One region of the Pontibacter korlensis genome, then DNA from elsewhere that is predicted to be linked to it. Evidence: riboswitches for the same ligand, from Rfam matches in the RefSeq annotation. Region 1 holds a riboswitch; the other holds the start of a gene.
What was found. Region 1 has a riboswitch for cobalamin ahead of PKOR_RS08265 (TonB-dependent receptor plug domain-containing protein). Riboswitches for the same ligand answer to the same signal wherever they lie in the genome.
Positions count from the first base shown of each region.

Region 2: it holds a riboswitch for cobalamin, as region 1 does, so the genes downstream of both, PKOR_RS04320 (acyl-CoA thioesterase) here and PKOR_RS08265 (TonB-dependent receptor plug domain-containing protein) in region 1, are expected to answer to the same signal.

Region 1 is NZ_CP009621.1:1,929,050-1,944,960, forward strand. Features, by position in the region: gene PKOR_RS24725 (hypothetical protein) at 1-41, opposite strand, end outside; gene PKOR_RS08255 (hypothetical protein) at 187-495, shown strand; gene PKOR_RS08260 (YncE family protein) at 568-1,656, opposite strand; gene PKOR_RS08265 (TonB-dependent receptor plug domain-containing protein) at 1,680-3,596, opposite strand; cobalamin riboswitch at 3,704-3,911, opposite strand; gene PKOR_RS08270 (DNA-3-methyladenine glycosylase) at 4,021-4,620, shown strand; gene PKOR_RS08275 (DoxX family protein) at 4,645-5,073, opposite strand; gene PKOR_RS08280 (GNAT family N-acetyltransferase) at 5,151-5,651, opposite strand; gene PKOR_RS08285 (alpha/beta hydrolase-fold protein) at 5,795-6,946, opposite strand; gene PKOR_RS08290 (hypothetical protein) at 7,086-7,274, opposite strand; gene PKOR_RS08295 (hypothetical protein) at 7,288-7,542, opposite strand; gene PKOR_RS08300 (hypothetical protein) at 7,637-7,852, opposite strand; gene PKOR_RS08305 (THUMP-like domain-containing protein) at 7,960-9,147, opposite strand; gene PKOR_RS25530 (DUF4397 domain-containing protein) at 9,302-9,643, shown strand; gene PKOR_RS25535 (DUF4397 domain-containing protein) at 9,667-9,993, shown strand; gene ahcY (adenosylhomocysteinase) at 10,148-11,455, shown strand; gene PKOR_RS08320 (LytR/AlgR family response regulator transcription factor) at 11,557-12,303, opposite strand; gene PKOR_RS08325 (ligand-binding sensor domain-containing protein) at 12,333-15,305, opposite strand; gene PKOR_RS08330 (glycosyltransferase family 2 protein) at 15,596-15,911, shown strand, end outside.
Region 2 is NZ_CP009621.1:1,042,635-1,058,545, forward strand. Features, by position in the region: gene nth (endonuclease III) at 1-563, shown strand, start outside; gene PKOR_RS04260 (hypothetical protein) at 672-1,139, opposite strand; gene PKOR_RS04265 (glycosyltransferase family 4 protein) at 1,336-2,544, opposite strand; gene gldB (gliding motility lipoprotein GldB) at 2,630-3,634, opposite strand; gene PKOR_RS04275 (porin family protein) at 3,710-4,369, shown strand; gene PKOR_RS04280 (Rne/Rng family ribonuclease) at 4,446-6,044, opposite strand; gene PKOR_RS04285 (tetratricopeptide repeat protein) at 6,258-7,124, opposite strand; gene PKOR_RS04290 (HU family DNA-binding protein) at 7,184-7,489, opposite strand; gene mutY (A/G-specific adenine glycosylase) at 7,815-8,906, shown strand; gene PKOR_RS04300 (single-stranded DNA-binding protein) at 9,018-9,494, shown strand; gene gldE (gliding motility-associated protein GldE) at 9,584-10,891, shown strand; gene gldD (gliding motility lipoprotein GldD) at 10,905-11,468, shown strand; gene recG (ATP-dependent DNA helicase RecG) at 11,596-13,695, shown strand; cobalamin riboswitch at 13,738-13,929, shown strand; gene PKOR_RS04320 (acyl-CoA thioesterase) at 14,142-14,534, shown strand; gene PKOR_RS04325 (IS110 family RNA-guided transposase) at 14,989-15,911, shown strand, end outside.

The DNA.
Region 1 (15,911 bases):
TTAGGTGGCTGTTTTGCTTTATTTTCTTCCATGGTATGCAACAAATTCTGGTTTATGCTGATGTACGGGTATAAATACCTTCTGGTGCACATTTCAACTATAAACTAAGCCATGCCGTACATTTAGTATGCTGCGTCGGGTCTGCCTGTCGTCAGCTATAATGTTTAACAGGAAATTTTATATAAGATGAATAAAAGCAAATTAAGATCTACACTGTTTGCAATGGTAGCTACTGTAATGGCTACTTTTAGTATAGCTGCTTGTAATACAGGAACAGATCCAGGAGACACAGATACAGAGCGTGGCGACATAAAGAGGCCAGGAAGTATGGTAAACCAGGATGAGGACGACCAGGTGCAGGCTGAGCGCGATAGCATGGAGCAGCACTACGATCACGCAGATCATGAAAAGCATGATGATAACAGGAAAGGCAGTGCCGTACATGCTGGCGACGGCAAGAAAGATGCTGCGGATAGAGGAGAGAATAATCAATGAAGTATAAACATTATAAAACAGAAAGCCTGCCCTTAAATAGGGCAGGCTTTCTGTTTTTGATAAGCATTATGCTTAATTAAAAACAAAGCCGTTCGGGCCTACACCTACTTTAAAGGTGGTGATTTGTGTGCCGTTTGAATTGTAAACATACACAGTGCCGTCGCCAGACCAGTTGTTTTCGTCTCCACCGTAAATGTTGCCGTTATCAGGATCCACACCTAAGCCGTAGAAGCTGCGGTCGATAAGTGGTGTTTCATTAAGAGTGGTAGCGCTGATATCTTGCTGATGCACTCCTCCGTTGTAGATAAAGTATAGCTTATCTTTGCTGCCGTTGGTAACCAGCTTACCAGCCGATGCTGTAACATTAGGGAATATTATGGTGCTGCTAACAGTATTGTTAGACACATTTATCTTTGAAAGAGCACCAGCAGTGTGCTCCGACTGAGGTAAGTTCCAGTCTTTATTGCCAGAGCTAAGCACCCACAGGGTATTGTTTCTGTCGAGAGCAAGGCTGTTAGGGCCATAAGTTACTGTAATGCTGCTTTCAACTGCATCATTGGCAGTATTGATAACAGTAACTTTGTCGCTGCCCTGGTTGGTAACGTACAGCTTGCCATTGGCTATTAGAAGCTGCTCTGGTTGCACATCCACCTCTATTGTTTTCACAACAGAGTATGACTTCAGGTCGATAACCGAAACACGGCCTTTGTTGTAGCTCCAATCTGCATTAGCAGGAAGCCACTCAGTTACGTATCCTTTGTCATTGTTAAGTGCCACAAAGTAACGTGGAGCACTCAGGCCTTCTACCACGCCTTCAGACTTGAAGGTGGCGGCATTAACAACCTCGATTTTATTGCTGTTGTTTACTACAATAAAGGCTCGGTCGCCGTGGACAACCATGTTCTGGGCTACATCACCAAGTGGGCGATTCTCGTTTACTGTGCTGAAAATTCCATTCTGTACCTCATTTGAGTTACTATTGTAGTAGGAAATAGAGCCGTTAGGAGTACCAAAGTTACCTTCGTTCACTATAAATACACCATCTTCGGAGTAAGCGCCGCTTGGACCGTCATTGTTGTCGTCGCAACTGGTAAAGCCAAGAGAGGTGATGGCTAGTGTGGCAGCTAGAAAAAAGCTGCGGAAGTAGTTGAGTTTTCTCATTATGGTTTAAGTAAGAATTATAGTTAGGGTATGATAAATCGTAAACTGAAAGTATAACCGCGTGGAGGCATAGCCCGGTAAGCCATCGTCTGGTATTCGGCGTTTGTTACGTTGTCGGAACGTAACGTAAAATGCAGGGTGTTTTGCCCTAGCTGTAGTCTTCGGCTTAGTGCCAGGTGCAGGAGCGTGAAACTGTTGAGGCTGCTGGTTTCAGAATTGGTAGTGTAGCGCAAGCCGGTATAGTTAACGTTGCCGATCAGGCTCCACTTTCTGTAAGTAGCTTTTGTGGAGAATAAAGCCTTGTGCTGCGGTACATACATTAGCTGCTTTCCTTTGTCGCCACTGCCTTCATACACTTCAGCCTGCACCGACGAAGTATAGGTATAGCCAGCAGAGCTACGCAGCTTTAGTTCTGAGAAAGTAGCAGTAGCGGTGGTGCTAAACTCCAAGCCTTTGCTTTCTACCTTCTGTAAGTTGGTTGGGCGCCAGACGCCGGTACTGTTCGGAGCCCACTGTATCCAATCATCAATAAGCATATAGTAACCTGCCGCTTCTGTTTCTAGCAGCAGGTTGTTTTCTTGCACCAGCACGTGACGCAGACCCAGCTCGTAGTTCCACCCTTGCTCCGGATGCAGATTAGGATTGCCTGCTCCTACCCAGAAGCGGTCGTTAAGTGTTGGCACGCGGTAGCTGCCACTTACATTGCCCTTTAGCGATACCTGGTGCTGGTGGCTGTTAAAGAACTTCCAGTTAAAGCCCAGTGCTGGTGTAAGAGGAGGGTTGTATCCTTCTACCAATGCCTGGCGCAGGTTTAAGGTAAGTTGGAGTGGTTGTACAGGGTCGTAGCGGAACAGTGCAAACAGGGAGGCGCGGTTTTCATCTTGCTGCCCAGCGTAGCCATCGTTCGATGCTACAAAATGCTGCAGGTTTAAACCGCCCCTGAGGCTCCAGCGTTCGCCGTAGGTATATGTTTGCTCAGCCTGTAGCTGATAAGTGTCTACATTCGACTCTGAATTGGAGCTGATGTCGGTATAGTGTAGGTAGTCGTTAAAGTAGGCAACCTTTACGTCTGTCTGGCCTAGCTGGCTCTGGTGCTTGAGCTCTGTCATCAGGCGGAGACTTTTGTCTTGCTGCTGTGCATTGGCATAGGCAGAACCCATAGCAGGTTGGAGGTCTCGGTCCGAAAAAGTATACCAGCTATGTACAGCCACCTCCGTTCCCGGTGACAAGTGCCAGCTTAGGTCTTGGGTAAAGCCGTGCTGCTCCATCTGTGCATTTTCCTGGCGCACTTCCGGCGTACCAAAGCGGCTGAGATTTCTGTATTTAAAGTTGTTCTTGGCTAGGCTACCATAAGCGCTTAATCCATAGGAAAACTTTTTCGCCGTGTAGCCTACGCTGCCGCTGCCAAAATAGCGGCCAAAGCTTCCTGCTTCTAATTTCACATCGCCTCCAAAGCCTTCTGTGCTAAAGTTAGGGGAGTTCAGCAACACTGCTCCGCCAATAGCACCACTGCCATAGTTAGCTGCAGCAGAACCATGCTGTACTGCCACCTCACCAACTCCGCTTAAAGGAATAGTTGAAAAGTCTATCTGGCCTAAGGTAGCCGGAGCAATGTTAAGCCCATTCCAAAGTACAGCCGTTTGTGAAGCATTGGTGCCCCGAAACGCTACTGATGAAATGCCGCTTACACCGTAGCTCTTGAAGTAAATGGGAGAGCGTGCCTGCAGCGCTTCGGCAAGTGAACCAGAACTATAGGTGCTCAGGAAGGAACTGTCTACCTGTACTACACGACTGCCGGCAGCATATACTTCGGCGGGTTTGCCAAAAACCTCTACCGTACGCAGCTGGTGCCAAGTAGTATCCTGCTGTGCCATAGCCACAGTAGTAACACCGCCCAGGCAGGCGCAAAGCCATATTTTCAGAAGAGAGAATTTAGTCAAAATACATACTGCTTACATCCCGAAGCATGCAACAGGTACAAAGGCGGTAACAGCAAGCGCAATTATTATAGCGGTGGCCGTGCAGCTTTTTACCCGAAAGCATACGACAAATCAGTGTCGGACTGGCAGGTCTCCTGGCTCTCTTCAGTTAGCCCGCCTTCCCACGCAGCGTGTGCTGCACAGTGGCCGTAGGGTATAGGCTAACCTTTTTGGTGAAGATGACAGTTGCGGGAACAGCGCAGGAGTTACACCTGCTTCCCTTTTAAGGCTACAACCACGGCAGTAGTTATGGCCACCAATCTGGGTGCAAAGGTAGGAACATTTATGCAATGTTGGTTAATCCTGTTCAGAACATATTACTGGGGCCTTCAACCGAACCTGCTCTGGTGCGTAACTCCAAGCACAAATTGACAAGAGCAGAACATTGAAACTGACTAAACCTTTTTATACCCGACCTAATGTAGTGCAAGTGGCACAGGAGTTATTGGGCAAGTATGTCTACACCTGCGTCGATGGCATACTTACAGGAGGAATGATTGTGGAAACAGAGGCTTATGCCGGGGAAAATGACAGAGCTTGCCATGCCCACCTGAACCGTCGTACCTCCCGCACAGAAATCATGTATCATGAGGGAGGAGTCGCTTATGTATACCTGGTGTATGGCATTTACCACTTGTTTAATATCATCACCAACGAGAAAAATAAAGCAGATGCCGTATTGGTGCGTGCCATAGAACCAGAGGTAGGGGTAGAGGAGATGCTGCTGCGGCGGGGCATGGCAAGTGCAAAACCTAACCTTACAGCCGGGCCTGGGGTGCTTAGCATTGCTCTAGGCATAGATAAAAAGCTTTATGGTGCCGACCTGACTGGTAACACAATTTGGCTGGAGGATAAAGGTGTTACTGTGCCGGCCGAGGATATAGCCATTGGACCACGCATTGGCATAGACTATGCCGGTGAAGATGCGCTGCTGCCTTGGCGGTTTTGGCTGAAAGGGAGCAAGTGGGTAAGCAAAAAAAGATAACTTTGAGCTGGGATAAACAGCTTTCTAATTCTTCGCACTCAACTTATTGTCAACTGACCAATAACCTCCACCTCTAATCAGCAGGAATGTACTTCCCAACAACATCGACCAGTCTGTCCGGCTGGCATGTAGCATTTCCCAAACGCCATCGTTAGTTAAGATCTCCAGCTTAGTAGTAGCCAGGGCCGTGAGCATGATTATGATGAGAGGCATGCTTGCCAGGCGCGTAAACAACCCGAGTAAAACCAGTGTGCCGCAGATAAATTCAAAAGAGCCCACGAAGGCACCCAAAAAATCAGGCGAGGGAAGGCCAATTCTCTCAAAGCGTCCTGCGCCTCGTGTTGCAGGAAATAAAAGCTTTTGAATGCCCTCCGATAAAAACACGACACCTACTATAAGCCGGATCAAGATGGTTGTTCTGGAGTTGTCGGTTTGGGTGATCTTCTGAAGCATTGATTTGCTTGATGGTTCTAAGCCGCAAAGTACAGAGAATTGTTAAAAGCTATAACGGCACTAAGGATTACGAAAATCTATAGATGATGCGTGCTCACATGTGGAGTGCTTGAAGTAGTGCCGATATGCTTATGCATAATGGTAACGCCTGTGTTGCCTACTAGCTTAGTATATACGCGCCAGCCCAGGTCATAGTAGAAGCTTACTCTGTCGGTGGCTACCAGGTATAAATCAGAAAAACCAATCTGCTGAGCGTGCTGCTCTAAGGCCTGGACCAGTAACTTGCCAACCCCCTGCATACGGTACTCAGGTGCTACATAGAGTGCGGCTAGCCAAGGCTTCAGTTCCGGGAGTGCCTCCACACCGTCGTCCTCTATCAGCAATACCGAACCTGCTGGTTTATCTCCTGATAAAGCCACTAGTGTAACCGGAAACGTTCCAGATTGTAGGTGCTCACGCAAAGGAGCCTTCACCACCTCTATGGTGTTGCCCGGCTTTTGCCACCACTGCTGGTATATCCAGTTGGCTACAGTGTTGAAGTGTTCAGGTGCTTCGTGCAGGTTCTTTATTGTAAACATCGCCTTAGCTTCTTTAGCTTATGTTTTACGGGTATTTTACAACCAGAAAGAAAAAGCAATATAATTATAAAAGCCTGCTAGGCAAAGAGGTGTATGTTAGCCTATTGATATTTTTTAGAACATGTAAGAGGTAGTATTAAAAGCTACTTAGCCGGGAAAAGAACCTTTAAAGCCTGTGGTATTCGCTTACCCCAGGCAGCTTCAAAATGCTTTGCCTGTGGGTCCTTTACCCAAGTATAGTTTTTGCTATCCCGGTAGCCTTTCTTTTGCAGAGCCCGCAGCATGTTATCTATACCTAGCTGCAATTGTTCCTCCAGCTCAATCCCACCATTGTCGATGTAGAAGTACAGGTCTTTCTTTTTGCCTTTATAAGCAAGTACGTCATCTACATAGTCTATTTGCTGAATTTTAAAGGCAGGCGACATGCAAATGGCTCTAGAGAAGACTTCCGGATGCTCCCAGGCCAGCATGAAAGCTATGGTACCTCCTGCCGAAGAACCGCCCGTAGCAGTGTACTTGCGGTCAGGCTTTGTGCGGTATGTGCTATCTACGAAAGGCTTTACAGTATTGACTACAAAATCCATGTATGCTGAGCCTTTATCGCCAGGAGTATACTCCTGCATGCGATCTTCGTTATTGTTGATGCCGACAATAATGATTGGCTCTATCGCGCCTGCTCGTATCAGGCTATCGGCTGTTTCATCAATGCGCCAGTCTACTCCAAAAGAGCTGGTGCCAGGGTCGAAAAGGTTTTGCCCGTCATGCATGTAAAGTACAGGGTAGCGTTTTCGAGGGTCCTGGTCATAATTTGGCGGTAGCCATACGACCAAATCGCGGGCAGGTATAGTGTTGCCTGTTCCTAAATTTTGATGGTACCTAACCGTGCCTGTTACGCCTCCTTTTGCAGAAGGTGCTTTACCATCCCGCCAATGCTTTACCTGGTTTTTTACCTGCAGGCTACTCTCCACTTTAACCGTAAAGTTACCCAGAGGGGCTCCGGTACTGTCAGTGGCTTCATGCTCCCAGCTGCCCAGCGTATACTTATACTCCAGGTGCATAAGAGGCTCGCGCAGCACAATTTCCTTTTGCCAGCTAGTAGAGCTGGTTCGTTCCATCTCCACCTTTCCAGGATTCCAGTTGCCAAGCTCCGGAGCGTTGCCGGTAATATATACTTGGGCAGTATCGGGTAAGCCAGGTGTGTGCAGCACAAATGTTACTGTTTTACTGGATGGGACCTGTGCCGATGCTGTGAGTGCCAGTAGCAGTAAAAGCAGGAGCGGAGGGATGAACTTCATAGTTATAGTAAGGCTGACGAGGTGGAGACTGTGACGTGTTGAGTTAGTAAGTAAGGTAAGAAAATGACCAGCGTTCTTTAACGCAAAACAGCCACAGCATAAAGTGCTGCGGCTGTTTTGCGTTATGTGGTGTCAGAAATTAGCTGTTAGACTTTTTACTCTCGCGGTCCTGCTCGTTGTCGGTGCGGTTTTGCGGAGTTTGTCTGCCGGTTAGCTTCGTATCGGTTACGTCGCGCTCCAGGCTATTTGAAATATCTTTTTTATTGCTGTTGCTCTTGTCTGTCAGGTCAGACTGCTGTTTCTTATTTTTATCTTCCATTGTTTTCATAGGTTAAATTAAACTATTCGCTTTTTTTACCAGCGGACTCAGAGCCAGCAGGAATGCTTTGCCAGCCTTTGCCTTGAGTAGGCTTGTTCTGGTTGCCCACTTTGGAGGCAGTTTGATTCTGGGCGTTCGGGTTGTTTGGATTGTTGTTGCTATTTCGAAGCGAGTTCTCAATAGCCAACCTGTTTCCTTTTTTGCCCGCCTCAAACGATTTCTCAGGGTTGCTTGCAAAGCCATGGAACTCCAAGTTCTTGTTCTTTTCTCCTTTCATCTGGTATAGAAGTTTTTAGGTGAAACATCAGGCCTTTTCGTAAGGCCGTTCTACAGTGTACGTCAGTTACTTTAGCATGTTTTGCGGCTGCCTCTTAGTACTTCTGGTCACTGTTTTCTTCCACATCTTTACCTGTGCGGATGTTAGTAATGCCGCCACCGGTGCCGCTGATGGTAGGCGAGGTGGCATCGCTTTGGGAACTAGTAGCGCTGTTCTTGATCGATTTCCCTGGTTTCATGGTGCGGGATGTTTCATTCACATCCTGCTGCAATCTATCCTTCTGCTGATTCTTATCTTTTTCTTGTTTCATAGCTTATAGGTTAAAGTCAAAGTACGGCCGTGTGTAGCGGCCATACTATACTTTGTACGGGTTATCTATAGGCTAGTTGAGCAGGTAGGGTAAGGGGGTGGCAGAGGTTATGCCTTTTCGCAGAGCAGGACGATGGGCTTTTGGTGCATATCTGTGGTAAAGAACAGGTAAGTTTGGCCACCCTCTTTTATACCTGTTTTCTTGCGGATGTCAGCAACAGACTCAGGAAAGTTACGCACCGTTATATTGGCTTTTTTCTCAAGCAGCTGCTTTAGAAGTTCTTTCTTATTATAGCGGCTTATGCCCAGGCACCTAAAGCTTCGGCCCGGGAAGTGTGGCAATAGCTGTACTGAGGTATAGAGGTGGCTATTAGGGTGCAGCTTGCTCAAAGCCAGGTGCTGCCCCAGGTAGCGATATGCGCCGGCTTTAAGTATGGCAGCATTAGGTTCATATATAAACTCCCGCGGGTCATTATAAACAGGTGTGGCTGCTTCCTCTTGTGTACGGCTAAAAGTAAGCAGTTGCGGATTAGCCTGAGGCAGCAGGTTTACGGCCGTACGAGGCACATCAGCAGGAGCAGGAGCTTCCGGCTTTAGCAAGTATAGTACTTCCTTCACCTCGTTCTGCAGTGCTACCACCCATACTTGTTCCACGTGGCCCAGCTCTTGCAATGCCTGCTCTATGTCCAGCATAGGCGATGTTTTTAAGAGTACAGCCTCGGCCTTTTGGAAGAGCAGGGGCAGGAGACGTAGCACATCTGGCTCACAATCCTGCAGCAGGTGAAGCTTTTGTTCATGGTTGCCTCGCCGGGCGGGGTCCAGGTACAGTATGTCAGCCTTTCCTTCAAAGCCGCTTAAAAACTCTTCGGCAGTAGTGTTTATACTTGTGATGTTCTCTGCATCCAACAGACCAAAGTTATACTTCGCTATCTCCTGTAGTTCCTGGTTCTGTTCCACGTGTATCACCTGCGCAAAGCTGCGGGAAAAATAAAAGCAGTCTACTCCAAAGCCTCCTGTTAGATCTACCAGCTGCTTACCTTTCACCAAACTGGCTTTATAAGCCGCCGTTATCTCTGACGAGCTCTGCTCCACCGACAGTGCCACCGGAAACACGACCTGCGGATTCTCTACCCATGTTGGCAGCTTTTGTGCCGCCTTTTGCCGGGCTTTTATCTGCAGCACCAACTCCTGCACCGGCAGGTTAGGGTATCGCTGTGCCTGCAGCATTAGTTGGGCCACATCATGTTTCTGGTGCTCAAGTATAAATTCTTGTTCTTCGGTGGTGAAAATCCGCATGGTGCCTCTAATTCTATACTTCTGGCAAAGATACTCAATATAAGATAGTGACCTGCTTCAGTTTTGTCTAACGTTTTTAAATAAAAATTAAACAAAACTGAAGCAGGTCAATTTAATAGAATATCAAAACATATTTAATTTAATGAGGAAGGCTATGAAGAACTGGATGAAACTGATGCTGTTAACTGTACTGCCAACAGTATTTTTGGCAAGCTGCGATGATGACGATGATGACCTGGACCTGACCGATCAGGCAAATGTAATGATAGTACATGCTTCCCCAGACGCTCCTGGCATAGATCTTTATGTAGATGATGCGAAAGTGAATAATGCTGCTCTAAATTATCTGGACAACATAGGTTACTTGAATGTGGAGGCTGGTAACCGTAACTTTAAAGTAACTGCTGCTGGTACCGGTACAGGTAGTCCGGTTATAAATGCCGATGTGAATCTGATAGAAGATATGAGCTACACTATTTTTGCTGCCGACATCTGAGTGAGATTGCTCCGGTGGTGCTGATGGATGACCTGACAGCTCCTGCCAGTGGGAAAGCACATGTTCGCTTTGTGCACTTATCGCCAGACGCTCCTAATGTAGATGTGGTTGTGCAGGGAGGCCCAGTTCTTTTTTCTGATATGGAGTTTAAAGAGGCCTCAGCTTTTACTCCTGTGGATGCAGGCAGTTACACTGTGGAGGTGCAGCCCGTTAACTCTGACGATGCTGCTGTTTCTGCCACTTTAAACCTGCAGTCTGGTAAAATCTATACTGTATTTGCCAGAGGCTTCCTCAGCCCTCCATCAGGTAACATGAACATGCTTGGTGCGGAAGTGATAGAGAATAACTAAGCACCTCCTTTACTACAGATAGTTACGGCGCTTGCTACTTATTGGCAGGCGCCGTTCTTATTTACACTGCTGTAGAACTGCTTCAGACCCAGTAATGTTGATGAAGCGCAACAATTTTTGTAATTTTGTGTTTTCATTTGAAAGAGCAATAAATATGATAGATACAGATCTGAAGTACAAGGTAAAGGATATTTCGCTGGCCGAGTGGGGCCGCAAGGAGATAAGACTAGCAGAGGCTGAGATGCCTGGTTTGATGGCTATCCGTGAGGAGTATGGCCCAAGCAAGCCGCTAGCTGGTGCCCGCATTGCTGGCTGTCTGCACATGACTATTCAGACTGCTGTGCTGATCGAAACACTGGTGGAGCTGGGTGCTGAGGTTACCTGGTCTTCTTGCAACATTTTCTCTACGCAGGACCACGCTGCTGCTGCCATTGCTGCTGCCGGTATCTCTGTTTACGCCTGGAAAGGTATGACTGCAGAGGAGTTTGACTGGTGCATTGAGCAAACGTTGTTCTTCGGCGAAGACCGTAAGCCACTGAACATGATCCTGGATGATGGTGGTGACCTGACTAACATGGTACTGGATAAGTATCCTGAATTGGCCTCTGGAATCAAAGGTCTATCTGAAGAGACTACTACAGGTGTACACCGCCTGTACGAGCGTATGAAGAACGGTACGCTGCCAATGCCTGCCATCAATGTAAACGACTCTGTTACCAAGTCTAAGTTCGACAACAAGTATGGCTGTAAAGAGTCTTTGGTAGACGCTATCCGTCGTGCCACTGACGTAATGATGGCTGGTAAGGTAGCTGTGGTAGCTGGTTACGGTGACGTAGGTAAAGGTTCTGCCGCTTCTTTGCGTGGTGCCGGTGCCCGTGTTATCGTTACTGAGATTGATCCGATTTGCGCCCTGCAGGCTGCTATGGATGGTTTCGCTGTGAAGAGAATGGTAGATGCCGTTAAAGAGGCTGACATCGTGGTAACAGCTACCGGTAACAAAGACATCATCACAGAGCGTGAGTTCCGCCTGATGAAGGATAAAGCTATTGTTTGTAACATCGGCCACTTCGACAACGAGATCGATATGGCTTGGTTGAACAAAAACTATGGCAACACGAAAGATGTGATCAAGCCACAGGTTGACCTGTACAACATTGAGGGCAAAGACATTATTGTGCTGGCAGAAGGACGCCTGGTAAACCTGGGTTGTGCTACTGGCCACCCATCATTCGTTATGTCTAACTCCTTCTCTAACCAGACATTGGCCCAGATCGAGCTTTGGACTAATGCAGATGCTTACGAGAACAAGGTTTATACTTTGCCGAAGCACCTGGATGAGAAAGTTGCCCGCCTGCACCTAGGTAAGATTGGTGTAGAGTTGGATGAGCTTACGCCAGATCAGGCAAGCTACATCGGCGTGGAGGTAGAAGGGCCGTTTAAGCCGGAATATTACAGATACTAATATCTGTTAGCCATAAAACTATAGAGGCCGGTGCTGTAAAGCAGCACCGGCCTTTTTCTTTTCAGTAGTAGCTGATGGGAGAGTGAACTAGTAGCCGTGCCTCATATAATGTTAAATCTAGACATGAGTGCCTTTTTGTAAGACTTTCCAATTGGTATCTCACCTTTAGAGAATACCACAGAGTTTTCTTCCAAAGCCTCTATTTTATCAAGGTTGGCGATATAAGAGCGGTGCACCCGTACAAAGTTCTGCGACGGCAACTTCTGCTCCATATCTTTTAGCGTGGAGCTAACAAGGTACTTCTGATCGGCGGTAACTATAAACGAGTAGTTATCATAAGCCTCCACCCACAGAATATTGCTGTAGTGCACTTTAATGATGCGGTGCTTTACCTTTACAAAGATATAGTCAGTAGCAACGTCCTTGTCTTTTGAGTCCATACTGGCTCCATTCCCCACCTTAGTGTCTTTGTGGTTGCTGTCGTGCTTATAGAGGGCTATCTCAATGGCAGATCGCAGGCTCTTCTCATCAAAAGGCTTTACCAAAAAACCGTCGGGCTCCGTTTTCTTCGCACGGTCAATGGTCGCTGGGTCAGCGTAGGCGGTGAGGTAGATAAACGGTATGCCGAACTCTTCGCGGATGCGTGAGCCAATATCCACGCCGTCGGCATCGCCACGCAGGTTAATGTCGAGCAGTACCAAGTCTGGTTGAGTTTCCCGAATCATGTCGATCGTGTCTTCCCCTGTATCTATGGCACACGTCTCATAACCTAATTCTTCCAGGCTAGCCGCAAGGTCTTCCGCGATGATGACCTCATCTTCCGATATAAGGATTTTAGGTTTTGTCATAGCATTAGGTTCATACGTGAAATTAATAATTATGGTGGCAAAACAAAATATAATATTGATTTAGTGCCATGTTTGTTAAAGAATCTGATGTTACCGTCAAGCTTTCTGCTCAACGACTGTACTAGCTTTAGCCCAAAAGACTGCCCATGCTGTTGTTTCTCGAAAAAATCTTCGGGAAGGCCATGACCATTGTCACTCACGGTGAGGGTATACTGCACCTCATCGTGCTGCACCAGTTCAATTCGCAGCACTCCACACTCTCCTCTTGGGAACGCATATTTTAAGGTATTGGATACCAGTTCGTTCACAATTAATCCTAAGGTGATAGCCGAGTCAACATCCATCTTGGTATAAGGTACATCTAGCTCGAGTTCAACCCTATCCATACTTACGCCATAGGAAGCATAAAGGCTCTCGCATATCTCCAGAAAATACTCTTCTAAGTTGATCTGAGCCAAATCGTTATGGCGGTAAAGGCGCTCGTGCAACAACGACATAGAACGAACCCTGCTGCGTAGTGCCTGCATTACCTCCTGTGCAGAAGGATCTTGCACGTGGCGGGCCTGCAGATTTAGCATGCTGATCACAATCTGCAGGTTATTTTTAACCCGATGGTGTATCTCCTGCAGCAGAATCTCTTTTTCACGGTTCTGCCTTTCGAGCAAACGAGTACGGTGGTCTACCTTTAACTCCAGCAGAGAGTTCATCTTAACAAGGCTTCGCTCTCGCAGACGCACCACGCTTAGCACAGCCCCAGCCATCAGCAGCAGTATGACTCCTATAAACCACTCGCGTCGCCAAATAGGAGGCACAATAGAGAAAGTGTAAGTAAGGGGCTGAGGTGTCCAAAAACCATCGTTGTTGCAGGCCAGCAGCTCAAAAGTATATGTGCCTGGCGAAAGGTTGGCGTACGTGGTAAAAGAACGCTCTGTTTCTTGAGACCAGGCATCATTGTAGCCTACTAAGCGGTACTTATACTTTACCTGCTCCGGATCTGAAAGGCAAATGCCATGAAAATTGAACGACAAATGATTTTGCGTGTGTGGAAGCCGCAGGTTCTGTGGCAAGCCTGTGGTGCTATCCGGGTTGTGGCCAAGTGCCCGCCAGTCGGTAGGGTTGGAGTGGAGCAGTACATCTATGAGTACCATCTCGGGGTAAACCGCGTTCTGGCGATCCAGGTGAGGCAGGTACCTGGAAAGTCCTTTGGTTGTACCAAACCACATGTGTCCGTCTGCTGTCTGCAGCATTGCGTTGTCACATACCTCTAAGCCTCTGAAGCCACTGGGGCTCGTGTAGCTCCTGTAGCTGAATTTGCCTTGTTGGCGAAGCAGCGGGAGCCTTACTTTAAGTACATCCCGGTTGGTAGCGATCCAGAGGTTATCAGCTTCATCGGCATACAAGGTTTTGATAGCTTCGTTTGGTAAGCCCTCTTTAGAAGTATAAAGGGTAGCTTTCTCGCCCTGTAGCACCAGCAAACCTGTGTTGAAGGCAGCAAAGAATAAATTGCCCTGATTGTCTTCAGTGATGGAACGTACCTCCGTTAGGTTCAGACCCTTTAGCTCCACAGGCTGCACCAGCTGATTGTTCTTTATCTGAAACACACCTTGGTCGGAGCCAACCCACAGCTTGTTTTTGCTGTCCCGGAATATAGTTCGGGCAATCAGATTTCCACCAGTATAAGAAAGTAATTTGAGCGACCCTTGCTGAAGGCTTACAACGCCGCCAGCTGTAGCAAAATATAGTTGCCCGTCAGATCCTAAAGCACCTTGGTATACATCTGGGGCGGGTAGCCCCTGTGCCGCAGCGTATCGTTTAGGGCCATCCCTGCCTAAGCGCCAGATGCCGTTGCTTGTGCTGGCCCACATTTCTTCACCTACAGGTAAAAAGTTGTAGATAGTGGCGCCGCGTGGCCAAGGGATAGTCTGCCATATCGGGCCGCCGGGATACATTATCGCAAGCTCCCCCTCATCAGTGCCAAACCATATGTTGCCTTTGGTATCCTGTGCAACGGCTGTAACCCGAGGCTCTACAATACTTCCAAAATCAAAGTAGTGTAAAAACCAGGGAGCCCTGTGCTGCTGCACACCATAGCCGTTCGTTCCTATCCAAACATTGCCTTCTGTGTCAGTGGCTAGCGCTGTAATGCGACTGGTACGCAGGCCGCTGCGGCGTGTCAGGTGCGTAAAACTTTTGCCGTCATACTTGAGCAGGCCGTTGCGCTGCAGGCCTAGCCAGAGGTTATCATAGCTGTCGTGGGTAAAGCTGGTGATGTGGCTGCCGTTTAGCTGCCCGGGCAACTGAACAAATTCTAAAGAATTTTGACCTGCCTGTGCTAAGCCTTGTTCGGTGCCGATCCAAACCCGGTCTTTCTTATCGGTGGTGAGCGCTGTAACATGGTTATGAGGCAACTCACTGTTTTCAGTTGTGTAGTGCAGAACCTGAGTACCAGAAACTCTATAAATGCCACTGTCTTGAGTACCTGCCCAAAGGCTGCCGGTAGGTGTGTGAGTAACGGCGGTATAACTTGCCTCTGGCAGTTGCTGATACTTTGCTGCCAGGCTATCAGTAAGGTGGTATACTCCTTTGTTAGTGCCTATCCATAGTTTACCCGAATTATCTTCAGAGATACTCCACACTGATTGCGCTTGTATCCCCTTCTGTGGCCCATAGTTCTTAAAAGAGGAGCCATTGAATAATAAAAGTCCAACATCAGTAGTACCAATCCAAAGGCGCCGACGACTATCTTCATAAAGTGTGGAAATATTATGGCTGGACAGGCCATTCTCCTTAGTATATGTCTTGAAACTTACGCCATCAAAACGGCTTAGGCCAGCCCGGGTAGCTAGCCAGAGGTAACCTCTATGGTCCTGCTCTATGGCCATCACCTGCGACTGTGGCAATCCTTGCTCTAGTGTCCAGCTACGGATATTATACTGTTGCGCATAGGCAGCAGCAGTAGCCAGAAGCAGGCACAGAAGAAGGATAAGGCGTATAGGGTGCATTGTCGGTCTTTATACATAAGCCTTTGGTATAGAGCATTTCCTTGTTAGATACAACACAAAGGCGGCTAAAGTATAAAACTGCTTACGAAGGCTCGGTAAAAAGGTATAGCAGAAATGGTTGCATTTTATTAGCGATGTAAAAGAACTTCTGTGTAAACAGCGATATTTTTTGGTGTAAAAGGGTAGGGTAGCAGAGATAAGTACCTTGGCAGAATTAAATGGGGGAACATGGCCGGCTTTAAAGCGGAAACTAAGATATTTGCTTCTTTAACTGAAGTACTTGCCTTGTTATGCCTGTAAAGCTTTCTGTTGTTATCATCACTTATAATGAGGAGCGAAATATTGCCCGCTGCCTAGAGTCTGTTAAACGAGTAGCAGATGAGATAGTGGTAGTGGACTCTTTTTCTAAGGACCGCACAAAAGAAATATGCCTGGGCTATGGCGCCAGGTTTATAGAACATCCTTTTGGAGGGCACATCGAGCAGAAGAACTATGCGCTAACGCAGGCCACTTATAACCATGTGCTGTCTTTAGATGCAGATGAAACTTTAACACCGGAGCTGGAGCAAGCTGTGCTTACGGCAAAGAATAACTGGGAGGCTGATG
Region 2 (15,911 bases), 890 kb from region 1:
CCCAGTGTACCGACAAACGTGTGAATATGGTAACTCCTGCCCTTTTTGAGGCTTACCCTACACCCGAGCACCTGGCAACAGCCACACCAGAGGATATTTTTCCCTACATTAAAAGTATATCCTATCCCAACAATAAAGCCAAGCACTTAGCTGGTTTGGGTAAGATGCTGGTGGAGAAATTTGACAGTGAAGTACCCAGCACGGTAGAGGAGTTGGTAAAACTACCGGGAGTTGGCCGTAAAACGGCTAATGTGATAGTATCAGTTATCTGGAACCAGCCAGCTATGGCTGTAGACACGCACGTGTTCCGGGTTAGCAAGCGTTTAGGTTTGGTAACCAAGACTGCTAAAACGCCACTAGAGGTGGAGAAGCAGTTAGTAGCCAACATACCAAATGAGCTGGTGTCAAAGGCACACCACTGGCTTATACTTCATGGCCGTTACATTTGCGTAGCCCGTAGACCTAAATGCGAGGAGTGCCCTCTAACTCATTTCTGCGCATTTTTCCAGAAGAACTTTCCAAACATTCCGGACGACCCGGAAAATAAGTTAGGTGGTATTTAAACAGCTGTGTTCGTAGCTCTTTGCAGCTCTTCAAAATATATACCCCAGAGGAACAAGTGTAAACTAAAACAGGCAAGCTCTACTAGCTTGCCTGTTTTAGTTTATGTATTAGCGTATCTGTGTACTTCTTTCATGGTGGCCGCGTCTATCTTTACCACCACGTTCCTGATGTTTGGCTTTCATTTGCTCACGCTGCTCCTCGTATTTAGCATACTGCTTCTTATCAAGGATGCTTTTCAGTTCTTCGTTGTGGCGCTTGTGCGAAGCCATCATCTCCTTACGGAAATCAGCGTTTCTATCTCCTTTTTTGAACCTAGAGCGCATTGCGTCTTTATCTTTTGCCTGCTTCAGATACAGTGCCTCCACTTTCCTAGCCTGTGCCTTGTTTAGCCCCAGTTCTTTAGTCATACGTTCAGTTCTGGCTGCAGCTCTTTCTTCCGGACTTCTGCGCTCACCTCTTTCTTTGTGCGCTTTTACTTCCTGACGAGATTTGCTTCCCCCTTGCGCTACTGCAGGTGCTACAGAGCTACCTGCAACCAGCACACTAAGTGCCAGCATAAGAATATTCTTTTTCATCTTCTTCTTTTCTTTTGATTATGTACAATGGCAGCAAATCCAGGCCCGGAACTTTGTCCTTTTTTACACATTTACCAAATGCGTGCCAAGTTTTACATCCTTAGCAGGAAGAAAGAACACTTGCTTTATAACCAATTGATTAACAGAAAGAAAAAAACAACTTTAGAAGGGACTATACAAAGGAAACAGCAGTAGCTTAATAAATTGGTTGCGCTGCAGCAGAAAGCAACTGCTCTTCCACCTGCTTTATCAGCTGCTTCCGATCAAAAAGCTGCCGTGCTATAGCAGCGCCATTAGCAGCAGCAGCCTGCAGCTCTTGTGGCTGAGCCAACACTTGCTTCAGCTTTTGAGATAAAGCCTCCGGCTGCTCAGCAGGCGTGTACCAACCACAGTTATTCTTCTCTACAAAAGCTTTCGTCCACCCAGGGTTGGTAACCAGTGCTGGAGTGCCGCAGGCAAGGCTGTCATAGAATTTAGCAGGAGAGTTACTCGCCAGCACAGGCAGATCATTGAACGTTACAAGAGAGATATCTGCCAGTTTGAAAAGCTTAAACACCTCAGGGCGGGGCTGCGGGGGTAACAAGAGCATATTAGGCAGTCGCTGTGCCAGGTCTTGCAGCTGCGGCTCATAGTAGCCGTTGCCCGTGAATATAAAGACTATGTTATCATCAGAAGCCATGTAAGTGATAGCCTCCATTAATGTAGGTATACTGTTTGCCCGGCCATAGGTGCCAGCATATAGCGCCACCTTTTTACCCTGCAGATTGTATTTCTTGCGCAGTAACTCTACTTCTTGTTCCTGCACAGCATCTGCCATGTTTAGGTCAGTACCATTATAGTTGGTAGTTATCTTCTCCCGTGAGATACCCAAGCTGGCAACATAATCTGACATGTCGGAAGAGAGCGTAATAACGTGGTTGGCGCTTTCGTATAAGCGCTTCTCCATACTATAAAGCCGCTGCTGTAACCAACTATTCTGTACTGCTCCCATCTGTATTGGGAAGCTTGGCCATAGATCCTGCACTTCAAACACCCAAGGCACCCCCCGCAACTTAGCCACTTGTGCTGCTACCCATGGAGTACTTAGTGGCGTGGACACGGCCCACAGCACATCCGGCTTCTGCAGCTGCATGGTTTTCTTAAATGCACTACCCGCAAAGCCTGCAAACGATTTTAAGCGCTTACGCACCCCCATTTTGTTTGAGTAAGGCGCAATACACTCATGCAGCTCCACCCCTTCCGGCACCCAGCTATAGTTGTCGGAGATGCGAATTCTACGCCAACCGTCGCTTGCCACCAGGCTTACCCTATGCTCGCGCACCAGCTCCTCCATATAAGTATAATGGCGGCACGTGGCGGGACAATCAGGATTATGGTGATGCTGATTCAGCAGGGCAATGTGCATGCGAGCTTATTATGTTTTGGCTTATTAAATTGTTGAGGATAAGCAGTTGCAGCCTTCAGTAATTTAATTTTTTAGCAGTCTAATTTTACCGTTTCTTTTCTGGCTTATACTTCGACTCATCAAAGATCTTGCGGTAGTCAGTTTCAGCCATTAACTCCGGCAGCGTTACATTGGGGTTACGCTCCATATACTTACGCACAATTTGCCAGCCTACCCAGGTACCTATGCGGCCAGGGGCAGTGGCATCAATCTCAGGTGTATTAGGCCGCTCGCCAATATACTTATTCACCACAAAAGGCGTTTTCTCAAACAAAAGCTCCTTCTCCACAAAGTGTGCCCAGATGCGCCCTTCATTATGGGCTACATCAGCAATTTCTTTATCGGTATAAGATATGATTTTTGAGTCTTGCACACACGGCAGCACCGACTGTACAAAGTAGTAGGCTTTACCCATTCCTATCATTTCTGCAAGAAGGGTGCGGTCGCCGAAATTAGTCTTGTTAAAGCGGTTCGATAGCAACAGCATAGCAGCAGGCACCATCTTATCCGGCTCATAACGATTTAAAATGTAATCATAAGCCTGTGGTCTGTAGCTCGCTTCCGGACCAATAAAGTAGTCAAGACCAAACACAATCAGGCTATCAGACACATATAAGTCGTTACCTAAGGTACCTAAACCTGTTACAAAGGTTTTTACCTTTGGCACTTCAAACTCAGGATAGTAGTGCTTTAGAACTTTGAAAGCTCCCTCCAGCTGGTCTTCCTGCTCTTGCATATCGCTAAACGTGCTCATGGCCTGCTGAGCCAGAGAGTCAAGGGCAGGATTAGTAGAAAGCTCAAACAATGGATTGATAAAAGCAGAATCAGAAGGGTATTCATTCTGCTGTAGGTACTGTTTTGCAAAGTATGGTTGCGCCTTCAGGAAAGAAGCCATGTCGGCCTTTGTGTCTGCCTCATAAAAAGGCTTCTCCAGCCGCTCAATCTGTACTTCCACAGGTATCTTGGCAATTTCGTCGGGCAGTCCACAGCCCTTATCGCCGCAGCTAAAGGTTAATACAAGTATGGCAAGTATAAGTAATCTGTAATACATTGTTTCGTATCTTTGTACAAAAATAGGGGGTTACTTCGTAATAGGGTAACACTAAGTATAATTTAAGCTAAGCTGATGAAGAAAATTACACTATTGCTTCTGTTTTTATGTGCCGGTTTTACATCCATGGCACAGGTTGAAATCGGTTTACAGCTGTCGCCAACTGTGTCCGGCAACCGCTTTATAGCCGAGGACAGGTACAACTTTAACAAGGAGAACAATAATCTGCGCCTTGGTGTAGGGGTTATTGCTGATTATTTCTTTGCTCAGAACTATGCCTTTAGCACCGGCCTTATGTACCGCAGCAAAGGCGCTGAAATCTCTTATACTGAAACTGATGACAGTGGTGTAGCCCGCTCTAGCAAGGATGATATTGCTGTGCAGTATATTGAATTACCACTTACTCTGAAACTTTTCACGAATGAAGTGGCCCCGGGCACCATTCTTTATTTCCAAGTTGGTGGCTCACTTAACACGAAAGTAGCTGCGCAGGTAAACGACAAAAAAGTAATCAATGGTGAGAAAGTAATAAAGCGCTTCAACATATTTGAGGCTGACGCCAAATTAGGTGGTGGCGCTGAGTTTCAGCTAGGGCAGAGCACAAAGGTATTTGCCGGCCTCACCTACCACCGTGGTCTTACCGATATCGATGACTTCTATGAGAAGAAGTTCGGCGACAAGAACATCTCTGTGAAGAATAACGGTGTATCACTTGACTTTGGTCTTAAGTTCTAGAGCCATAACCTCCTGATAACAAAGAAAGCCGCTGCTAATTATTTAGCAGCGGCTTTTTTGTGAGAGTAAGTTTGTTTTACTCTTCTTCTTTATCCTGCACGCCATTCATGTCGCTGAAGGCGGATCGCAATTCAATTTCCTCTCCTCTACTGTCCATCACTTTAAATTCCATGATGCCAAGGGAGGTGTCTTTTATTAAGCTCACCCACTTAAAGTACTTAAAGAACCACTTTACCTGTCTCGACAGCAAACCTTTTGTATAGTAGGCATGCACGAACGGGTGTAAGTATACTTGCAGACTCCTGTGGTTGTGGCTTGTCAGCAGGTCGTCTACCGCTGCATCAATTTCGTCTGTTACCAGAATACTGGCAGATGTTTTACCGGTGCCGCCACAAGTAGGGCAAACTTCGCCGGTTACAATATTTTGCTCGGGCCTTACACGCTGTCTTGTGATCTGCATCAGGCCGAATTTCGAGATTGGAAGAATGGTAGACTTGGAACGGTCTCTCTTCATTTCCTCCTTTACCACCTCGTATACTTTCTGGCGGTTTTCTGGCGACTTCATATCGATGAAGTCTACTACAATTATACCACCTATATCTCGGAGGCGCAGCTGGCGGGCCACTTCTTTAGCGGCCATCATATTTACGTGCAGTGCGGTTGCTTCCTGATCGGTCTCGGTATTCGATTTGTTCCCACTGTTCACATCAATTACATGCAGTGCCTCGGTGTGCTCTATTACCAGGTATCCGCCACCTGGTATGGTCACCGTTTTACCGAACGCAGCCTTTAGCTGTTTCTCGATGTGGAAGTGTTCAAAGGTCTTAGTTTTGCCAGTATAGTGCTTGAGTATCTTTATTCTTTCAGGCGCTATACTTTGCACGTATGCTTTGATCTCGTCATAGAGCTGCGTATCGTCAACTACTATGTTGTCAAAGCTCTCGTTTAATAAATCCCTCAAGATGGAGGAAGAACGATTGAGCTCGCCAATAACTTTGTCGTTTGGCTTTGCTATTCTGAGAGTTTTGAAGCCCTCTTCCCAATTTGCTAACATGTTACGCAGGTCTCTGTCGAGCTCTGCCACATCGCGGCCTTCTGCCACTGTCCGAATAATCACGCCGAAGTTTTCCGGCTTTATACTTGTGATCAGGCGTTTCAGTCGAGTCCGCTCCTCTTTGCTAACGATCTTCTTAGATACGCTTACCGTGTTTGAAAACGGCACCAGTACCAGGTATCGGCCGGCAAGAGAAAGCTCACAGGATAAGCGTGGACCTTTTGTTGAGATAGGCTCCTTTACAATCTGCACCAACAGCTGCTGTCCTTTTTTAAGCACATCAGCTATTTTGCCGAGTTTATCTATCTCAGGCTCAAATTTAACCTGGTTTAGCTTGGGTGTTGCGTTCTTCTGTGTTTGCGCCGCCTTTACATACTTATTCAGTGTTTTAATATTGGCCCCCAGATCATGGTAATGCAAAAAAGCATCCTTCTGGTAACCAATATCAATAAAGGCGGCGTTCAGTCCAGGCATTACCTTTTTTACAGTGCCCAGGAAAATATCGCCTACAATGTAGTCCGTGTCCTTCGACTCGAAATGATATTCTACTAGCCTTTTATCCTGTAATAGCGCAATGCGATCCCCATCTTGAGTAGAATTGATAATCAGCTCGTTGCTCAATTTCTCTCAAATGGTTATGTTGGATGTATAAGACCAAAGCCCACTTTAGCATATGCAAAGTGGGCCCTCGTGAACGCTGAAGAAATTACTTCTTCTTATGTCTGTTTTTTCTAAGGCGCTTCTTTCTTTTGTGTGTAGCGATCTTATGTCTTTTTCTTTTCTTTCCGCAAGGCATAATCTTGTTCTTTTGTTTATGGATATTTTCTTTAATTCTTACTTAAGCTTAGCCAGGTACTCATCAACAGAGGTGTTCAGGGCAGGATCATTGCTCATGCCTTTCACCTTATTGAACATCGCCTTAGCTTCTTCGGTTTGCCCCGTCTCAGCCAACGATACAGCTAAGTAGAAGGTTCCTTCTACGTGCTGAGGGTTAACTGAAACCAGCTTCTGAAAACGCTCTACAGCTCTGTCATACTGGTTAGACTGGATAGAGAGGATACCTAAGTTAAACAACGCCTTCTCATTGTTAGGATCAGATGCAATAACCTCACGCAGCATTGTTATACCTTGCATCGGGTTTGAAGTCGCGATGTAGGTCATCGCTACGTTAGTCTTGGCATCGTGGTCAGAAGGATTGTTCTTCAGTACCTGCTCATACATGCTACGGGCTTTTGCCCCCATTTCGTTGGCACGCTCCTGTGTAGCAGCAAACGTAAAGGCCTCATAGTAGGCGTCTCCAGCTCTCTTGTAGCTTTTCTCACCTCCACGGGCCTTCGCAGCAATCTCGTAGTAGTAACCAGCACTGTCATACTTGGCAGCATTGGCGTAAGCCTCGCCTAGTTCAACAGCTACCCTGTTGCGTGTCTGCTCATCGGTAGCTTTGTTATACTTGGCACGTGTAGTTGTAAGCGCCATCAGCTGCTCTGGTGTAGCAGTTCTATGCGCTTCAGGCGTTGCGGCTCCCGATTCTGCCCCGTGGTTGTGGCCATCATCTTCTGAGTGGCCTTCCGGCACGCCAGCAGTTGTTTCAGTGGCAGCAACGTCTTTATCCTCATTGTTTACAACAACTTTAGGCAAAAAGAACAGAACGGCCACCAAAGCGATGGCTGCAATAACTATCAATATTTGAGACCGTTTCATTCTTTTTGCCTTAATGCTGTAGTACTTTAATCAATTCAGATTAGCAAAGATACAAAAAATTAAGAATGCGTTAACTCCTGAATCTTTTTGCTGTTTTTGATCTTCTGGATGAAGGTCTTAGATGGTTTGAAGCTTGGGATAAAGTGTTCGTCGATAATGATAGATGTGTTTTTAGAAATGTTACGAGCTACTTTCTTCGCACGCTTCTTATTCACAAAGCTACCAAAACCTCTCACGTAGATGTTGTTACCATCAGCCATAGAGTCCTTCACCACTTTGAAGAAAGCCTCGATTGTAGACTGTACATCTGCTTTATCAATCCCTGTCTTATCAGCAATCTCTGATATTACTTCTGCTTTAGTCACTTTCTTAGATTTTTAGGATATTAATAATAAGTTAACTTTCTAATCTTTGTAAATCAGCATGTTCCGTCGAACTGTGATTTTCGGGGCACAAAGGTAGTTTTACTTTTTGAATAGTAAAAGCTTTAGCGCTAAATTATTAGGTGCAAAACAACGTCATTTTTCGCGCGCTACACGCCTCCACTCGCAACACCCGTGCCACAGTTTCCATCCCTTAACGCGGCATCAAAGTTTATATTTTAATGTTTTGACATTAAACCCAAACTTGCCCTAGCCCTGAACAAAGCCTTAATTTGCCTGTTCCAATTACCTTTTTCAAATATAATTTATGTCATCTGCACCGCACGCGCACTTTGCGCAAACTCTTATTAGTTGGTATGGGCGCCACAAGCGTTCTTTACCTTGGCGCGACACAACTAATCCCTACTTTATCTGGCTTTCAGAAGTAATTCTGCAGCAAACACGTGTGGCACAAGGGCTTCCGTATTATGAGCGTTTTATTGCTACTTACCCTACGGTTGAAGACCTTGCGGCAGCCCCGCAAGACGAGGTACTCCGGCTATGGCAAGGATTAGGCTACTACTCCCGGGCCCGCAACATGCACCATACGGCCCAACTGGTTGTAGAGAAGTATGGAGGCCGGTTTCCAGACAAGTATGAGGAACTGATTAAGTTGAAGGGCGTGGGCAGCTACACTGCTGCAGCTATTGCGGCTTTTGCTTTCCGGGAGCAGGTGGCTGTACTTGATGGAAACGTTTTCCGGGTACTGGCACGCGTGTTTGGCATTACTGATGATATAGCGGCACCTTCGTCGCGCAAGGTATTCCAAAAGCTGGCAGATGAGTTAGTACCTAAAGGTGAGCCAGACACCTATAACCAAGCTATAATGGAGTTTGGCGCTGTACAATGTACCCCTTTGATGCCAGACTGCCTCTTCTGCCCCCTACAACAAAGCTGCTTCGCTTTTAGCCATGGCATGGTGCAGGAGTTGCCTGTAAAGTCGAAAGCAAAGGCTGCACGCCCACGGTTTTTCCACTATATTACTTTTGAACTGGAGGGAAGATTTTACCTGCGGAAGCGATTGGAAGGAGACATTTGGCAAGGCCTTTATGACTTTTACCTCTACGAGAATGACAGCAAAGACTTATCTTTGGAGCAACTTTTACAGGAATTGCAGGAAGCAGGCATCCCGGTGCAGGAGGCACAACTGCAACCGCCCCAAAAAGAATATAAACATATTCTAAGCCACCAGAAAATAACGGCCCGTTTTTATCGTATTAAGCTTAAAGCAGACCTAAAAGATGAAGTGCTAAAAGAAACAAGATTAGTACCTTATAACGTTCAAGAAATAGAGGCTTTACCTAAGCCAGTTTTGATCAGTAGCTATTTGAAAGATGCTAAGATTTTAGTATATTTATAAGCTGAAACTAATCTGGAATAAAAAGCATTCTAGTAGTTCAAAAAGCCATATTTGCCTCCAGCTTGGTTGTTGGAGTAGCCCAATTAAACTTATTTTTACAGACGAAGAGACATGGCAAGTGTAAACAAAGCAATTCTGGTCGGAAACTTAGGTAAAGACCCAGAAGTACGTCACCTGGAAGGTGGTGTGGCAGTAGCTCGATTCCCAATCGCTACTTCCGAAACTTTCAAAGACAAAAACGGACAGCGCCAGGAGCGCACCGAGTGGCATAACATTGTAGTATGGAGAGGCTTGGCAGAGGTAGCTGAAAAGTACCTGCGCAAAGGCAATTCAGTATACATTGAAGGACGTATCCGTACGAACAGTTACCAGGATAAAGATGGTGTGCAGCGCTATAGCACTGAGATAGTGGCAGATAATATGACCATGCTTGGTGGCCGTAGCGATAACGGCGGAAGCGGCGACTACCAAGGCCAAGGATCCACTGCTGCCAGCAGCGGAAACTATAGCGGTGGCGCGACGGCTAACAAAGGCGGCAGCCCAGCCGGAGGATTCCAGAGCGACGAACCGGACGACCTGCCCTTCTAACCTATGTTTCACTAAACTGAACAATTTTGGAAAGTACAGATCCCGGAGACCCCCTGAGTTATAGCTTACTCCAATTTTTACAGAGTTCATTGACCCAGCTCAGGGTAGAATACCTGATCGCCATACTAGGCGGTTTCATTTTATTGCTGTTCTCGGCCCTGACTTCAGGGGCCGAGGCAGCTTTCTTCTCTCTTTCGGAGCAGGAGCTAGAGCAGTGCAAAACGAGCAAGCGCCCCGCTGAGCAACATGTGTACCGCCTCCTGCAGAACCCGCGTCAGCTTCTTACTACTATACTTGTTTTCAACAACGGCATTAATGTCGCCATCATTACGCTGTTCGCTTATGTAGCGTGGCAAGTGTTTGGCACCATGACGTTATCGGCTGGTGCAATGGCACTATGTATGCTATTTGCCACCTTCTTCATTGTTTTCTGTGGAGAGGTGTTGCCAAAAGTATATGTGCAGAAACACCGTATGTCGCTCGTACGCCGTATGGCCGGAGTGTTAGACAGGCTGCAGGTAATTATCCGCCCTGCCTCCTGGCTTCTTACCTCCATAAATGAGTACATCGAACAAAAGTATATTATCAGAGGCTACAATCACACCATAGAAGAGCTGCACCACAGCCTAGACGTGGCTCTGATAAATGCCGACACCTCTCCGGAGGAGCGCAAAATATTGCGTGGCGTTGTAAACTTCGGAGCCATCAATGTAAGGCAAATCATGCGCCCTCGCGTGGATATTGTAGCGTTCAGTACAACCATGACACTGCAGGAGCTAATGCCTGAGATTGTGAAATGGGGATACTCCCGGGTGCCAGTTTATACAGAGAACACAGACCAGATAGAGGGTATACTGTATGTAAAAGATCTTCTGCCACACCTGGGCAAAGGCGAAGACTTTGAATGGCAGCAGTTAGTACGCCCACCATTCTTTGTACCAGAGACAAAGCGCATCGCTGACCTTTTCCAGGATTTCAAAGAAAAGCATGTGCACATGGCCATTGTAGTAAATGAGTATGGAGGCACTGTAGGCTTACTTACCTTGGAGGACATTGTTGAGGAGATTGTGGGTGAGATTAACGACGAATTTGATGACGATGATGATATCATCTATTCTCAACTCGACGAAAATACCTATATCTTTGACGGCAAGACCTCGCTACATGACTTCTGCAAAATAACCGAGGTGCCATTTGATGCCTTTGATGAGGTAAAAGGTGATAACGAGACAGTAGCTGGTCTAATGCTGGCGCTGTTTTCCAGGATTCCGCGAGTGGGCGACTCAGCAGAGTATGGGCGCTTCCATTTCACGGTAGAGTCGGCGGACACAAAGCGCGTTAAACGAATTAAGATCAATGTCGCAAGCAAAAAAGAACAGTATCATAAAGTTAGTTAGCCTGAAGGCATGTATGTGGATTGGCCTTACTGCTGGTGTAGCAGCCTGCGGAGCCGAGTATACCCCAAAGCCTAAAGGCTACAACCGCATCGATCTGCCGTCACAAGCATACCAACAGCTACAGGAGGACCACCCGTACAGTTTTGAGTACTCCGCTCACGCCAAAATACGTCCTGACTCTTCTGGCATTGCGCAACCACACTGGATCAATATTATATATCCAAGCCTTGGAGCCAATGTGCAGCTAACATACAAAGACCTGCAAAACAGCAATGAGGTGCTAAATGACCTGGTGGAAGATGCTCGCAAACTAACTGCCAAGCATCAGATTAAGGCTTATGCGATTGAGGAATCTGAGATAAAGATCTCTTCCGGAGATGTGGCTTCTGTATTTGAACTGGAGGGTGAGGTACCGAGTCAGTTCCAGTTCTATGTTACTGATTCTACAGAGCACTTCCTGCGCGGTGCTTTATACTTCAGAACAGCTACGCAGAATGATTCACTGGCTCCGGTAATTGAATTTGTAAAAAAAGATATCATACACCTGCTGAACACGCTAGAGTGGAAAAGTAAATAAGCCATTTGAGCATAGCAAAGTCATCAACAAGTATAAAGCCCCGCCAGCGTTTAAACCTGTCGGGGCTTTTGCTTATTTTTGCATTCTATACTTGCCATTCCTTTCACCCAAAAGCAAGCCAGATCACGTGAGTAACTTCTTCAACACTAAAATAGAATTCCTGAAAGGCGTTGGGCCGATGCGGGCGGAGCTGTTGCAGAAAGAACTCAACATCTTCACCTACGGCGACCTAATTCAGCACTACCCTTTCCGATATCTAGACCGCACGCAGTTTTACAAAGTAGCCGAACTGGATGAGAGTATGCACTATGTGCAGGTGCGTGGCCGCGTTAGGGGCAAAGAAGTCATTGGCGAAGGGCGTAAGCAGCGCCTGGCGGCAACGCTGGTAGATGAGAACGGTGACCAGTTAGAGCTGGTATGGTTTAAAGGTGTGAAGTGGATGCAGAAAACACTGAAGAACCACACCGACTACATCGTGTTCGGAAAGCCTACGGAGTTTAATGGCAGGTTCAGCATGGCACACCCTGAGCTAGAGGAGCTGGCTGAGGAAAAACAAACAACCTCTTTTCTGCAGCCAGTTTACCACACTACCGAAAAGCTCAAAGCACACCGCATCGATAGCAAAGTGATCAGCAAAATAATGGAGATGCTGTTAAAAGTAGCATTGCCACAGGTGCAGGAGTCGCTGTCGCCGGAGCTGATTGATACGTATAAGCTGATGGATAAGCGTAGTGCTTATGCCAACATTCACTTCCCGGAAACGGCGGAGAAGTATAACAAAGCTAAGTTCAGGCTCAAATTTGAGGAGCTCTTTTACATACAACTGCGCCTGTTCCGCCAGAAGGTAGTGCGCAAAGCAGATCTGCAGGGGCAGGTGTTTAAGAACACTTCCACCCTCACCGAATTTTATAAAAACCACATGACCTTTGACCTGACCAATGCTCAAAAGCGGGTGGTGAAGGAAATATACGCTGACTTAACGGCCGGAAAGCAGATGAACCGCCTGCTGCAAGGGGATGTAGGCTCCGGCAAAACCATTGTGGCCTTTATTACTATGCTGATTGCGGCAGATAATGGGGCGCAGTCGGTGCTAATGGCACCAACCGAAATTCTGGCCGACCAGCATTATGTGGGTTTAAAGGCCTTTGCCGATAGGCTGGGCATCAACATTGGCAAACTTACAGGCTCTACAAAGGCCAGTGAGCGAAAAGTAATACACGAGCAGCTGCGCTCTGGCGAGATGAAAATGATTGTGGGTACGCATGCGTTGCTGGAAGACGTGGTGCAGTTTCAGAACCTGGGGCTCTGCATTGTGGATGAACAGCACCGCTTTGGTGTGGAGCAGCGTTCTAAGCTCTGGCGCAAAAACCCGCGAGTTATTCCGCACGTGCTCGTGATGACGGCCACCCCTATTCCCCGCACCTTAGCCATGACTTTATATGGCGATCTGGATGTGTCGGTGATTGACGAGTTACCAGCCGGCCGTAAGGAAATCGTAACCGTACATCGCTTCGATTCGCACCGCCTGCGTGTGTTCCAGTTCGTGCGCGACCAGATAAAGCTGGGCCGGCAGATTTACATCGTGTACCCGCTCATTGAGGAGTCAGAGGGGATGGAGAATTATAAAGACCTGATGGATGGCTTTGAGAGCGTGCAGCGGGCTTTCCCGGAGTACAAGGTAAGTATGGTACACGGCAAGATGAAGCCGCAGGACAAGGATTACGAGATGCAGCGCTTCGTAAGGAACGAAACGCAGATAATGGTAGCTACTACCGTAATCGAAGTAGGTGTGAACGTTCCAAATGCTTCTGTGATGATAATAGAGAGTGCCGAGCGATTTGGCCTTTCGCAGCTACACCAGTTGCGCGGCCGTGTAGGCCGTGGAGCCGAGCAGAGTTACTGTATCCTGATGACAGGCTATAAGCTGAGCAAGGACAGCAAAACCCGTCTTGAGACGATGGTACGCACGAACAACGGCTTCGAGATTGCAGACATTGACCTGAAACTGCGTGGTCCCGGCGACCTAATGGGCACACAACAGAGCGGCGTACTGGACCTGCTCATTGCAGATTTGGCTAAAGATGCGCCTATACTTCAGGAAGCGCGAGCCGCTGCACAGCGCGTGTTACACCAGGACCCGCAGCTGGAGCAGCCGGGGCATGCCAACATCCGCCGCCACATTCAGTCACTGAGTGCCAACACTGTGAACTGGAGCAGGATCAGTTAGAGCTACAGCAGTTTTTCCACTACTCAGGTTAAATTTTACCCTTATCTTTACAGCGCCTGCGCTGTTCTGGTAGCATAACCAGAGCTTAAAAAGGAACCGTGTGTAAATCACGGGCTGACGCGCAACTGTAAGTAACATTATGTTAACGCCAAACAGGCCCTTTGTCCGGAGTCGGGTGCGAAGGGCGGCAGTAAAGTTATAAGCCAGGATACTTGCCACAGATGTTTATGCACAGCCTTCGCGCTTAAGGCCTGTGGTAAGAAATTAGCCGTACCAGTAGTACGGTCTACACTTCCTTTCCACACCTTCCTGCGCAGGCATTCAAACTTTTAGTAAAAGCACATGTCGCGCCACCCCTTGTAACTTTTATACTCTAAACTACCTTCGCTGTTAAAAAGCTGTACCGGTATGTGCTTGCCACCTACACATCAACAATCAAAACTTTTATGAACTTAGAAGAACGCATCAAGCAATCAGAAACCCGTATCTTTAAGGCTGTTTTTCCGAATACCACCAACCATTACGACACCCTTTTTGGAGGCACGGCCATGCAACTAATGGACGAGGTAGCCTTTATTGCTGCCACACGTTTTTGCCGCAAACGTGTGGTTACCGTTTCATCAGACAGAATTGACTTTACACAACCCATACCCGCTGGTACCATTGTAGAGCTGATAGCCCGCGTTATAAGTGTAGGCAATACCAGCTTGAAAGTACAGGTTGAGATTTATGTTGAAGAAATGTATTCTGATGTACGAACAAAGGCAGTGAGCGGGACCTTTGCTTTTGTAGCCATAGACGAGCACAAGCAACCAATACGAGTGCTTTCTGAGGTGTAATGCAAACACCATTTGAACAGCTCTTTATTGAGGAGCAAAGTTTATACTTTGGTTCCACGCGAAACAATAGTCAAAGGTTAATATTACAACTGCCTTAACTCTGGCCAGTGTAAATATAGTATATTCGGTAATCCAGTTCCGTTTATACGCTGGATTTGGGTGTATAGCAGGAGTAGTGTTCCTTTTATACAGTAGTGCCTGTATTGGCCCGCCAATGTTTCTGACATGATAACTTAAGCTCAGTTCTTTAGCCGAAAATTTGGGGAGACAGTAAAATTAGTTACAGGAGCTTTTGCAGCAAGACCTTTCCTAACATTGAGTGGGTGAACTCTGCCAGTAGTGTGGTTCTGCTGCCCCATTTGGTTTCAAACTGGGCGTTAGAGCCCGCATAGAAGAGTAAGCTGACTGGGCGGCAGGCAATGGCTTTTGTATTTATCCCAAAATATTAAAGCCTATGAAAAAGCAAACCACTACAAGAGAGAGTGCCATCAACATGCAGCTGGCCAACCCGAACGCGGCAGGTATTGATGTGGGAGACACCATTCACGCCGTTGCCGTACCCGAGGGCAGGGATACGCTGCCGGTCAGGTCCTTTGGGACGATGACCTGCGATCTGGAGGCCATCGCCGCCTGGCTGCTCGAATGCGGGGTGGACACGGTGGCCATGGAGAGCACTGGCGTATACTGGAGACCCTTGTTCAACCTGCTCACCCAGCACGGCCTGGAGGTGTACCTGGTTAATGCCAAACAGGTTAAAAACGTGAGCGGCAGGAAGAACGATGAGGATGATGCGCGCTGGATTCAGAAGCTGCACAGTTGCGGACTGCTCCGCAGCAGCTATCTTCCCGACGACCAGCAGGAGGCGCTGCGCACGCTGGTTCGCCACCGCAGAACGCTCACCCAGGATAGAGGCAGATGCGTGCTGAGGATGCAGAAGGCCTTGGAGCTGATGAACGTGAAGGTGCACACGCTGCTGCGCGACATCACCGGCAAGAGCGGCCTTGCCATCATTGAGGCCATCCTGAGTGGGGAGAGGACAGCGGAGAACTTCCTTACCTGCGTCCACTTCAAGGTGAAGGCCGACAGGGCAACCATCCTCAAGTCCCTACAGGGCAACTGGCGCGCAGAGCAGCTTTACCTGCTGGAGGACTGTTACATGAGTTATAAGTACCTGACCGAACGCATCGCCTTGTGCGATGTGGCCATTGAAAGGCAGCTGGAGCATTACTATAGGGAAATCCGCCCTGAAGCGGCGCCTGAGTGTGAGGCCGTCTCTGCTAAGAGGGCCAACAGGAACAAGCCATCGTTCAACACCTGCTCCTACCTGAAAAAAGTGCTGGGAGTGGACGTGATGGCCATTTACGGTATCAGTGACAT